Regions from separate parts of the Alteromonas sp. K632G genome, predicted to be linked through region 2. Evidence: predicted binding sites of a transcription regulator. Region 2 holds the regulator's gene; each other region holds the start of a gene.
What was found. Region 2 encodes sigma-54, which starts transcription at its own class of promoters, with help from an activator protein. Its sites were predicted from a motif close to GTTGGCACGNNNNTNGNNT; they were not measured.
Positions count from the first base shown of each region.

Region 1: a site for sigma-54 is predicted at 1,246-1,264, ahead of J5X92_RS19535 (formate/nitrite transporter family protein). Genes of this name have one in related genera too.
Region 3: a site for sigma-54 is predicted at 1,300-1,318, ahead of J5X92_RS00640 (flagellar basal body rod protein FlgF). Genes of this name have one in related genera too.
Region 4: a site for sigma-54 is predicted at 1,421-1,439, ahead of J5X92_RS12205 (BON domain-containing protein). Genes of this name have one in related genera too.

Region 1 is NZ_JAGGDM010000026.1:28,326-31,523, forward strand. Features, by position in the region: gene J5X92_RS19530 (DUF3488 and transglutaminase-like domain-containing protein) at 1-1,060, shown strand, start outside; gene J5X92_RS19535 (formate/nitrite transporter family protein) at 1,452-2,300, shown strand; gene J5X92_RS19540 (protein kinase) at 2,345-3,198, shown strand, end outside.
Region 2 is NZ_JAGGDM010000021.1:4,557-7,754, reverse strand. Features, by position in the region: gene lptA (lipopolysaccharide transport periplasmic protein LptA) at 1-61, shown strand, start outside; gene lptB (LPS export ABC transporter ATP-binding protein) at 64-789, shown strand; gene J5X92_RS17835 (RNA polymerase factor sigma-54) at 865-2,349, shown strand; gene hpf (ribosome hibernation promoting factor) at 2,379-2,666, shown strand; gene ptsN (PTS IIA-like nitrogen regulatory protein PtsN) at 2,675-3,118, shown strand; gene rapZ (RNase adapter RapZ) at 3,157-3,198, shown strand, end outside.
Region 3 is NZ_JAGGDM010000001.1:155,970-159,167, reverse strand. Features, by position in the region: gene flgG (flagellar basal-body rod protein FlgG) at 1-470, opposite strand, end outside; gene J5X92_RS00640 (flagellar basal body rod protein FlgF) at 519-1,262, opposite strand; gene flgE (flagellar hook protein FlgE) at 1,390-2,766, opposite strand; gene flgD (flagellar hook assembly protein FlgD) at 2,781-3,198, opposite strand, start outside.
Region 4 is NZ_JAGGDM010000011.1:87,648-90,845, reverse strand. Features, by position in the region: gene J5X92_RS12215 (hypothetical protein) at 1-138, shown strand, start outside; gene J5X92_RS12210 (endonuclease/exonuclease/phosphatase family protein) at 193-1,179, opposite strand; gene J5X92_RS12205 (BON domain-containing protein) at 1,474-2,085, shown strand; gene J5X92_RS12200 (hypothetical protein) at 2,456-2,818, shown strand; gene J5X92_RS12195 (DUF2891 domain-containing protein) at 2,862-3,198, opposite strand, start outside.

The sequences.
Region 1 (3,198 bases), on a different contig from region 2:
ACGCGCGTTCTATTTAACTTATTATCCAGAAACGCCACGTGTTAGTGAGATATATGACTTTGATTATCAACTTAATATTCAATACCCCATGGACAGCAACGTACGTACTCAAGCGTGGGTAAAGCAGCTAAAAGCAAATGCGCACAGTGAGCGAAGTATTGCCGATGACATTCTACGCCACTTTAAAACCAACGGATTTAGTTACACCTTACAACCTGACGCTATGCCGAACTCGCCCATCGACACCTTTATGTTCGAAGCAAAGGCGGGTTTTTGTGCTCACTATGCCAGCGCCATGGTGTTTGCCCTTCGGGTTGCGGGCATTCCTGCTCGTATGGTGACAGGCTATCAAGGTGGCGAATTATTAAGTGACAACGTAATACAAGTTCGCCAGTACGATGCCCACGCTTGGGTAGAAGCATTAATAGACGGCGTTTGGGTCTCGTACGATCCTACTAGTATGGTGGCACCATCACGCATTACCTTTGGATTAGAACAAGCGTTAGCCGATTTTAATGAAACTCGCAGTGAAGGTATGTTTAAGAATTTAAATTCAGCTGAACTGTTTTTATCTATCAGAGGATGGTTTCGCCAACTTGATTATCAGTGGAGTAGATTAGTTCTGGGTTTTGATAATCAAACTCAAACTGATTTATTAAAAAAGCTTCTTGGCGATTTAACCTCTCAGAAAATGACGTTCTTCTTTTTGAGTCTTCTGGGGATAGTCAGTATTTTTCTGCTTGTGCTGTTCTTTCCTCTTAGAAAGAAGTCGACCGTGCCTGCACATCAACACATTTATTTAAACGCTGTTGAGTTGGTGTCGAATTTTACTAAGGTAGCGCGAGAGAACAAAGGAAGCACTGCATACTTCAAACAAGTGAAACCCTTTTTACCAACAAACGCGGCCTCGCTATTTAACTCGCTCACCCAAGATTTTGAACATGCACTATATCAAAGTGCTACAGATGAAAGTCGCGATAGCCGAAGTCAAAAAGAACGAGCAATGAAAGATACACTTGTCGCGTTAAAAAAAGACTTAAAGCAAACCAAAGCCATATAACGCTAGAGTCAGTCAATAATAAAAAGTGTGAGGTGGAATTTTTTGGTTTATTAACCACCAATTCGGTGCACCCTAGCACTTCATTTGCACCATTGTGGTTTAAAGCTGATCACTCCAATCATTTATTAGTGTAACTAAATAAGAATAACCCAATGATTTAATTGAAGTTATTATTAAAATGCTTTTTTGGCACTATTTTCGCTAATCTTTTAACAGTACGAGTCGGTTTGTAAACTGACTAACACAATCTATCGAATTGGATAAAGACGTCCACAACCTTCTTTGGAAACAGGGAATGGTGTGGACGTTTTTTTTTGTTCGTTTGTTCTATCGATGAAAGCAGTGATGTGGCTCGTTATTTTAAATAAATTACAAATCAGGGTGATTAATTATGGCTTATTTACTTCCCGCCGAGTTTGCTACGAAAATGGTAGATGCCGGTGAATCTAAAATTTACATGTCTACACGAGATACGCTAATCCGCGCATTTATGGCTGGCGCAATATTAGCGTTAGCGGCTGTATTTGCTATTACGATTGCGGTGCAAACCGGCATCTTCTTACTGGGGGCCGTTTTGTTCCCGGTGGGGTTTTGTATGCTGTATTTAATGGGCTTCGACCTATTAACGGGTGTATTTGTATTAACCCCACTTGCTTGGCTTGCTAAGCGACCGGGTGTTACCCCTAAACAAATTTTACGTAACTGGGGCTTAGTATTTTTAGGTAACTTTGGTGGCGCACTGACTGTTGCCTTTATGATGTCTTTTATTTTCACCATGGGTTACAACGTAGATGGTGGTGCTATTGCTGCTAAAGTAGCTAGTATCGGTGAAGCGAGAACATTAGGTTACGCAGAACATGGTACTGCCGGTTGGTTTACTATTTTTATTCGCGGCATGTTGTGTAACTGGATGGTATCACTGGGTGTAGTTGGCGCGATGATCTCTACTCATGTGAGCGGTAAAGTATTGGCCATGTGGATGCCTATCATGCTGTTCTTTTTCATGGGTTTTGAACACTCTGTTGTAAACATGTTCTTATTCCCATTCGGTCTTATCATGGGTGGTGAGTTTTCTATCATGGATTACTTCGTGTGGAATGAAATTCCAACAGCGCTAGGTAACCTTGTTGGTGGTTTAGCGTTTACAGGTTTAACGATTTACAGCACACACGTTAAAACTGCACCTAAGCGTAAAATTGCTGTTGCTGAAAAAGCGCCAGCAAAAGCCGCTACAGTATAAGTTAGCAAGCCCGGTACGTTTCCTCTGTATCGGGCTTTTTTAATATGCAGATTCAATCCTTATCACTTCACTATAGCGAATGCAGTAGCGCCGGCGTTAAGCCAATAAATCAAGACGCTTGCGATGCGTTTATTCCAGCTAGTAACGACCCAGCTTTAACATTAAAAGGCGCCGCCTTTGCACTTGCCGATGGCATAAGTAGCAGCACGGTTAGCCAAATAGCCAGTGATTTAGCAATTAAAGATTTCATAAAACAATACTTTTGTACCCCTGAAACCTGGGGAGTGGTGCAAAGCGCTAAAACCGTTATACAAAGTATTAATGCCACTTTATATACCAAAACCCAGCAAAGCCCTTTTTGCTATACCCCTGATAAGGGCTATGTATGCACTTTTTCTGCAGTTATCGTTAAAGGCGATACGGCACATATATTCCATGTTGGTGATGCTAGAGTCTGTTTGTATTCTGACGATAGGATACAAGTCCTTACCCAATCTCATCGAGTAGACCACTCACAGCATGAGTCTTATCTCGCTAATGCGCTGGGTGTGCATGCGAATGTCGACATTGATTACCTCGCGGTCCCGCTAAAAGCAGGCGATACCCTTATTCTAATGACAGATGGCGTTTATGAATATGTTTCATCCCCTACGCTTGCCTCACTTATATCGCCGATTTATGCGTCTGAGGATGATGCTTCTGCTCATAGCACTTCTAGTCAAAAAACTGCTATTTCAAAAACTTCTATAGCAAAAAAGAGCGCCAAGCCCCTCGCGCAACGCCTTGTAGATCTTGCGTTAGAAAACAACAGTGATGACAACGTTTCTTGCCAATTTATAACAGTAGAGAGCGTGGGCGATGGTAAGTTTTTAACACCGGAATATGCTGTTGATGAAAC
Region 2 (3,198 bases):
CCCTGAGGCAATACGTAAAGCGTCATCGAATAACGAAGACGATAAGGCGGACGACAATTAATCATGGCAACGTTGAGCGCACAGAGCCTTGCAAAGGCGTATAAAGCACGTCAAGTGGTTCGCGATGTAAGCTTATCAGTATCGACGGGGCAAATCGTTGGATTACTCGGCCCGAATGGTGCCGGTAAAACGACTACCTTCTACATGATTGTTGGCTTAGTTCCTCTAGATAAGGGCAAAATCAGTATTGATGACAGCGAATTAACCCACGAGCCCATGCACGAACGTGCTCGCCGCGGTATTGGGTATTTGCCGCAAGAAGCCTCTATTTTTAGAAAATTGACGGTGTTTGAGAACATCATGGCTATCTTGCAAACCCGTAAAGGGTTAAGTTCATCAGAACAAGAACAAGAAGCCGATGCGCTACTTGATGAATTTAATATCAACCATATACGTAATAGTACGGGTATGAGTTTATCCGGTGGTGAACGCCGCCGAGTAGAAATCGCACGAGCATTAGCAGCCGATCCGCAATTTATTTTGCTTGATGAGCCATTTGCTGGTGTTGATCCTATATCGGTTAATGATATAAAGAAGATCATTCAACATCTTCGTGACAGAGGAATTGGAATCCTCATCACCGATCACAACGTAAGAGAAACACTGGATGTGTGTGAGAAAGCGTATATTGTGAGCCAAGGCGAACTCATCGCGCAAGGGACGGCAGAACAAGTTTTAAGTAATCAGAAAGTAAGGGATGTATACCTAGGAGAACAATTCAGGCTATAGTTACTGTAACCGAATTGTCATTTTCAGTTTTAAGCACGGGTATATTCACAACAAGAGTTTAAAAATAAGACGTAGATGAAACCATCTTTACAGCTAAAGTTCAGTCAACAACTTACCATGACACCGCAGTTGCAGCAGGCAATCAAGCTGCTGCAGTTGTCTACGCTCGACCTGCAACAAGAGATTCAGGAAGCACTTGACTCAAACCCTCTTTTAGAAGTTGAAGAAGGCGGTGATGACCACCCTGTTGAGAAAAACAACATGGACGGCGACGACCCTTCTGTAGAAGCTGCTCCTACTGCTTCTAGCGATTCATTAGAAGCTGGTGACGCGCTTGAAAAGAACGATCTTCCCGACGAGTTGCCAATCGACAGCACATGGGATGAGTATTACTCGGCCTCTTCTGCCCCCGCTCCTGGCCCATCGAATAATGATGACGACCAATTGTTTCAGGGTGAAACCACCGACAATATTCAAGACCATTTGCTTTGGCAGATGCGCTTAACCCCGTTTTCAGATACAGACCGCGCCATTGCTACCGCCATTATCGACTCAATTGATGAATCTGGTTACCTTAACGTACCCATTGAACAGATTTTAGAATCGGTAAACTCTGACGATGTTGAAGAGTTGGTAGAAATGGACGAAGTTGAATGTGTACTAAAACGTATTCAAATGTTCGACCCTATTGGTTCAGGTTCACGTACACCGCAAGAATGTTTGCTCGTGCAGCTTCGCCAGTTCTCAGACGATACGCCATGGCTTACCGAAGCCAGACAGCTTATTAATGAGTACTCAGACCTGCTGAGCAGCAAAGATTACCGTACGTTAATGCGCAAGAGTCGTTTGAAAGAAGATCAACTTCGCGAAGCCATGCGCTTATTGCAAACGTTGAATCCTCGTCCTGGCAGTGCATTAATTACTAAAGAACCCGAATACGTTATTCCTGATGTTTCGGTAAACAAAAAGAATGGCCGTTGGGTAGTAGAACTTAATCCCGACAGCTTGCCAAAATTAAGCGTAAATCAACAATACGCTGCCATGAGCCGACGCTCTAAAAACAGCAGCGATTCGCAATTTATTCGCTCGCATATGCAAGAAGCCAAGTGGTTTATAAAAAGCCTTGAGTCAAGAAACGACACCTTGATGAAAGTAGCAAACTGTATTGTGCAGCAACAAATGGGCTTTTTCGAGCACGGCCCAGAAATGATGAAACCAATGGTGCTAAATGATGTCGCAGAAATGGTAGATATGCATGAATCCACCATTTCACGAGTCACCACGCAAAAGTATATGCATACCCCTCGTGGCATTTTCGAGTTGAAATATTTCTTCTCTAGCCATGTAGCAACGGAATCTGGTGGTGAGTGTTCATCTACCGCTATTCGCGCACTAATTAAAAAGCTTGTGGCAGCGGAAACGCCCAGCAAGCCATTAAGCGATAGCAAGATTGCTCAATTGTTGGCCGAACAAGGCATTAAAGTAGCCCGGCGAACAATAGCAAAATACCGGGAATCGTTATCGATTCCGCCGTCAAACCAACGCAAAAGCCTTATTTAAAGGCCTTGATAATTTAAGGAAGACGAAATATGCAAATCAACCTTACCGGTCATCATGTCGAAATTACTGATTCTTTGCGTAGCTATGTCGATACTAAGTTCAGCAAACTAGAGCGTCACTTTGATCACATATCTAATGTGCATGTCATCCTGAACGTCGAAAAACTCAATCAAAAAGCCGAAGCCACCATGCACCTTAGCGGCGCAGAAGTGTTTGCTTCATCTCATAATACAGACATGTATGCGGCGATAGACAGCATGATCGACAAACTCGACAGGCAAGTTATCAAGCATAAGGAAAAGCTGAAAAAGCACTAAATATTAGTATGGAAATTCAAGCCATAGTAAGTTTGGACCGCACCGAGTGTGCGGTTCAATGTAACAGTAAAAAACGTATTCTAGAGATTATTAGCGACATTGCTGCTAAAAATAATCCCGACATCGATCAGGCTAGTGTATTAAATAGTCTACTAACCCGTGAACGAATGGGGAGTACGGGTATTGGCAATGGTATTGCTCTGCCCCACGGTCGATTACCGGGCTTAGAACACGTTATCGCCATTATTGTAACCAGCAACCCTGCCATCGATTTTGATGCGCTTGACGATCAGCCCGTAGATATATTCTTTGCCCTATTAGTGCCAGAAGAGAAAACAGAAGGTCACTTACAAACACTCGCTACCGTGGCGGGTAAGCTAAGTGATAAAGAAACGGTGAAAGCCATTAGGCGGGCCTCCACCAGTGATGACATCATTACGGCTTTAAGCTAAAAAAGCACTGCACCATATTTTAAAAGGGAGAAATGCAGGTGAAACTGATTATTATCAGTGGTCGATCCGGTTCAGGAAAA
Region 3 (3,198 bases), on a different contig from region 2:
TCACCGTCTTGTGAAATGGTAATTTGCTGCGCGTCCTCTGGAATTGCCACTTCAGGTTGGAGTAAAAAACCCGCGCCAGAAGTTACTATCTGACCTTGATCGTTCATTGAAAACTGACCATTTCTTGAGTAGGCAATGGTGCCGTCAGGCTGCAATATTTCAAAATAACCGCGCCCCTGAATAGACATATCTAACGCATTATCCGTGGTTAGCAAGTTGCCTTGGGTATGTGCTTTTTGTGTTGATACCACCTTTGAACCAGAACCTAACATAAGGCCAGAAGGTAATTCGGTATCAGCTGATGAGCGGCCACCAGGTTGGTTTATATTCTGATAAAGCAAATCTTCAAAAATTGCTCTGTCTTTTTTAAAGCCTACCGTTGATGCGTTAGCCAGGTTGTTCGATACCACCGCGACATCTGTTTGTGCGGCATCAAGACCTGTTTTACTTATCCACAATGCTGGGTGCATGGCAACCTCCTAACCTTTAAAGTTCGTATAACAAAATTGTTAACTATTCTATAGAATGCGCAGTAATTGGTTGCCGCGAGCATCTAGCTCATCAGCTTGCTTCATCATCTTCACTTGAAGCTCATAGTGGCGCTGAAGGCTTATCATATTGACCATTTCGTCAACGGCATTCACGTTCGAGCCTTCCAACATGCCAGACATTACTTTCACACCAGCACTTGCTGGGGCTATCGTGCCATCTTCCATTCTAAATAAACCATCAGTGCCTCGTTCCATATCGGCATAGTTCGGCTTAACCAGTTTCAACCGGCCAACATCTTCAATTACATTTTCTGGCGCGCCAAGCTGTCTCATTGACAAGGTGCCGTCCATACCGATATCTAAATTATCTAGCGGCACAGGAAGGAAAATTGGACCGTTATCGCCTAAAACGGGGCGATTGTGCACATCTGTCAAAATACCGTCGTCACCCAGCTTAAAGTTACCGTCACGAGAATAGGCTTCTTGCCCATTGTCATCTTGAACGGCAAACCAGCCATCGCCTTGTATCGCAACGTCTAAATCACGACCCGTTTGAATCATAGGACCTGATTCATAGTTGTTTGACGGACTTTCGGTCATTGAAAAAACGCGAGACGGCAAACCTTCGCCGTAGGCAGGCATTGACCTTGCCTGTTCTAACTGAGCTCTAAACCCAGTTGTTTGCGCGTTAGCCAAGTTATTGGCACGAAGCCCAGTACCTAAAAGGTCTTGAGATGCACCACTGGCAGCAATGTAGAGAAGTTTGTCCATGACTGACTTTTGACTCTGGTTAAACCATATACAGGTTTTGCAATCCCAGTGCCAACATGCACAAATAGAAGTGGATACAAAAAAACCGCAACTAAAGTTGCGGTTTTTGCTAGTTAAACGTCAATGTTTATCGGATGTTCAGGATAGTCTGGTTAAGCGAGTTATTCACTTCGAGTGCTCGAGAGTTAGCCTGGAAGTTCCGCTGTGCAATAATCATATCGATGAGCTCAGTGGTTAGGTTAACGTTGGCTTGTTCAAGGGCTGATGAGTTAATTTCACCGAAAGTCCCCGTCGTCGCTTCACCCGCCAATGCTTCACCAGATAGGATACTTTCTTTCCACTCAGTGCTGCTTTGCTGCGTTAAGCCCTGCTCATTAGCAAATCTCACTAAGGCCACACGTACGATAGGTTCTGACGTACCGTTTGAGAACGTCGCTCGAACCAAGCCGTCTGGGCCAATATCAATACCCGTCAAACGACCAACAGGCAAACCATCTTGCTCTAATGACGTCACTTCGAATGCTGATGCGTATTGCGTAGGTTCCACCGTGGTAGCATTTGCAGGGTCTAAGTTAAAATCGATCCCTATTTGTTGAGTCGCATCCGCACCGTTTGATAATGCAGAACCAAGCGCTTCAGTCGTTAATTTATAATCGGTAGTTTGAATGCCATCTGGTGATTCAATTCCAATAAAGTCACCACCTTGAGAAAACACAAGTTTAGCTGCTGTAACACCGTTACCTGTGTTAGTACCCAACGAGTTTACCGCTGTAGTAGGGTCGGAATCAGTACCTGTAGAGTTCACTAAATCAGTAAGTTGATCGTCTACCGCTGTTGCCACATACCATTCATTGTCTGCCGCCACATCTTTAACGAAGTAATACGTCATCACGTGGCTGTCGCCTAGTGAATCATAAACCGTTACCGAGGTTGCCGCGTTGTAGGTAAGTGGATCTTGTGGGTCAAATGCAGCTGGATCTAACCCTTGATCACCTGCAGGTAAGTTCATACGGATATCAACTTCTGAGGTTTGTGCTGGAGAACCTGATGAATCTGGGATTTGCACTGGCTCTGTAGTACTCAATGCAACGGATGAACTAGTAGAGTCTGAGTTAACGGGGAAACCTAAAAGTAAGTCGCCGTTACTGTTAACCACATAATTGTCATCATCTAACTTGAACTGACCAGCACGGGTAAACGAAAAGTCTCGTGAGGTTTCATCAGGCACGGTGGCAAAGAAACCATTCCCAGTAATCGCCAAATCAAGTGCAGTATTGGTGAACTGCAAGCTACCTTGCGAAAACTGCTGGGCCACATCTTGTGTCAAAACACCGTCGCCCACTTTGGTTTTACTTCCAGCCAATAGTGATGTGGCGTACACGTCGCCGAATTCAGCGCGAGACTCTTTAAAGCCAACCGTATTTACGTTTGCGATGTTATTCGCGGTTACATCTAAATCTTTTTGTGCGGCAGCTACGCCACTTAGTGCAATATTAAAAGACATGCTTCTTTCTCCTGCTAACTGCCGATTTGAATAACGTCATCAAGACTAATGCTGACTTCGCCATCTAAATTTAAAATTACGCCCTGACCACTGCCGGCCAAACTAACACTTCCTACATGACGGTTAATGGCTGTATTCAATTGAACGCCTTCACCGTTTAATTCGCCTGTAGCGCTGATTACGTAGTCACCCGCTGGCATATCGTTGCCTTGGGTATCCTTGCCATCCCATTCAAATTGAATGTTGCCAGCGGCTTGTGTGCCAGCATCAATGGTCTTAATTACTTCACCGTATTGATTTTCAACGGTGATCGTCATGTTTTGTACACTCTGCTCATTAACCACAACACCCGATACCCCAGCAGCGTCGCTAGACATATGCCCTACGTTGCCCTGCACTAACACGTTCTGGCCTATTAAGCTGGATGCTTGC
Region 4 (3,198 bases), on a different contig from region 2:
GTGTGGCCGCGAGAAGACAAACTTATTGGTCTTGCCCATTTTAAGCGTCGTGAAGAAGCATGCGAAAGCGTAATGTGGTGCGTAAATCACAATACAAAAGCAGTTAGGTCCGTTCCAATACGTCGTGTGCCTACCTAGTTGTAAGCCTTTTCAATATTAAGCCGCTTTATAGCGGCTTTTTACTTTCTGCATTCAGGCTTTTGGCTTCAGCTTCAATCGCGTTAGCAGCGGGTAGTGATCTGAGCCAATATCAGACAGTTTTCTAATGTCTTCCAGCATAAAATGACTCGAATGAAACACATGGTCCAATGGCCATTTAACTAGCGGGTAGTGGGCGTGAAACGTATTGAAAAATGCACGTCCTATTCTTGGGTCAAGCATACCGCTTATTTTCTTAAATTTTCTGGTAGTAGGCGACCATGCTACATCATTCAAGTCCCCAGCTACTATTATAGGCCCGTCTTTTTTAGCTATTTCATGGCCTACCATAGTAAGTTCGACATCTCTGGGCCTAGCCGTTTTGTTCTCAGTGGGGCTAGGTGGCTTTGGATGAAGGAAGTAAAGCGTCACATCTTGTCCATCCATATCGATAGTGACAAGCATGGAAGGCACATCATCTTCTACTAAATAGTTGAGCTTGGCCGTTTTCAGTGGGTATTTACTGTAAAGATGCATGCCATACAGGTTTTCCAAAGGGCAATGCTGCTGGTGAGGATGAGTTTCGTTTAGTGCCGATAGGGCTATTTCCCAGCGCTTGTTAGATTCAAGAGTAACGACGAAGTCTGGATTGGTGTCACGCACATGCTTTAATAGCTTGTCATAATCTTCATTGGGCATAAAGACATTGCTAGATAAAATACTAATACTCTCACCAGCATCTTGAGAAGATGCTTTAACCACTTCCTTTTTATAAAAGAAGGTATAAGGCAAGATCCAAATAGCTTGGTAAATCGCGCAGGCAATTAATCCAATATAAAGCAATGCGGTGATAAGCGTGTTCAAAGCGGAGAAATCCGATGGATACATAACCCCTCGGGCAATCAACACTATCACCATTAAGCCAAGTAGCTGTAGCCGTGGAAATTCCCATACCCTAACCAACCAATGCTTCGACGGGAGTGAAGGGGCTAAAGTGGCAGCGATAAGCAATATCGCCATGGTGTTCAGTAAAATATTCATTGTCGTTCCTGACTAAGTTGTTTTTTGCTTTGCTGTCTTGCTTGCGAACTCTTTAAACAAGACAAACTCGGCTATTGCTCGATTAATAATAAGTATATTGGTTAACGAATATTCAATTTTCGTTCCGGTTGAGCAAGATGTAAGTAAAAAATGCGCATAGGTCGAAAAGTTTGCAGAGATGTTAACAAGTGATAATTAAAGTGAAAGTGAAGTAAATTGTTATAAATCAGTCGGTTGCTGCGTTGGCTCGAGTTTCGCATTAGCTATTGGGAGTTTCAACAAAGGAGAACTGTTATGAAACGTACATTACTTTCTATACTTGTAGCGACCTCGATGACAACTGCAGCTTTTGCTGGTGACATGGAGACAGATAACAAATGGGAAAAAGGCGCTAAGGATGCGTGGATAGACGGCAAAGCCGAAGCAACACTACTATTCAACGGCAACCTTGATTCATTCGATATCAATACAGACGTAAACAACGGTAACGTTGTTCTGACAGGTAAGGTAGATCATTCAGTTGATAAGAAATTAGCAGAAGAGTTAGTTTCAAATATCGACGGTGTTATGTCAGTAGACAACCAGCTTTCTATTATTGAAGAGAAAGACATGGATAAAATGGCAAGCGACATGTCGGATGACGCTGAATCAGAATATGATGAGCAAACGGGCACGCTTACTGATGCCAAAATTGCTACTGTTATTAAAACTCGCCTATTAATGGATAGCGACATCTCTGGTTTCGATATTGATGTAGATGTTGAAGCCGGTAACGTTACACTAACGGGTAACGTAGACTCAGACGCCGAGCGTCAACTTGCTGTCGAAATAGCGAAAAATGCTTCAGATGTAAAAAATGTTGAAGATAATTTGCAAGTTATTACTGAAACAGCCATGAAACACTAAGCAGTTATTAGTAAGATGAAAGGGGCCAATCGGCCCCTTTTTTAATGTCTATCAAACCCTAGAATTCCATAATAACGCGATATATCGAGTAGTAAAGTGACATTTGCGCTTATTTCAACATGCCGTTTTTTCGCAGCAACATGTAGTATTTTCCCATCCAGTTTACAACTTTTGTCTTACAACCTTTGACGAATTTTCTTTCTAACCCTTGATGCGTATACTCTTCGCGGTAATCAGGTAGCAGTAAGAAATTTGGAACACAATGTGCAATACAAGTTGTAATTAAGTGTTTAAGTTACAACGTGCAGTAGTCATTTAGAACCAACGCGTTCTTACATGGATAATAGCAAGTTAGTATAAAAGGAAGTGAATGATGAAAGTATTAAATTGGTTAGTTTCAGGTGTGTTGATTTCACTGCTTATTGTGCTTGCAGGCGTGTTAACAAACAACATGGCTTATGTGGGTAAAGCGAACGCAGATGATTCAGACAAATCCCACCATGCCTCTATCGTAAAAGTAGAACGCATACTTGCTCAGACCGAGTTCGATGTATCTCAGAAGCGAGATTTATTACGTAAAACACGTATTGAGTTTTACCTTGCAGAAGCAAAGCAGGCGGACTTACGTAATTGGACATTTAAGCGTGATGATTTAATCGACCGCGCAAAGAACATTTTAGTCCATCACCAAACACAGTTTACTTCAACAACTACAGAGTTTGCGAGCATCTAAGCTCGCCAACTCTGCTTCATTTAATCTAGTATTAGTAAGTGGTTTAAAGCCCGCGTTGGGTTTCCAGATAAGTAGCAAAGCTGCCAAGCCAGTGACTTCCCATATAATGCATATCGTTTATCACAGCATCGACTCCCGCTACCTTATGTGATTGTGCTGCACTGTTAATTGCTGCAACACGCTTATCGTCTGACGGCAATGCAGAGGCAATACCTTCAAGCATCCATGCACGACTTAAATTTAAACCATCTAGATGCGCAAGTTTACCATCACTTTTATCCACTACAGTGGCTACGTTTATCCATGAACCATCGCCATCAATAGGAATGCTGGGTAAAAAAGCAGACAGCCATTTTGCATAACGCTCGCTTGAATATACT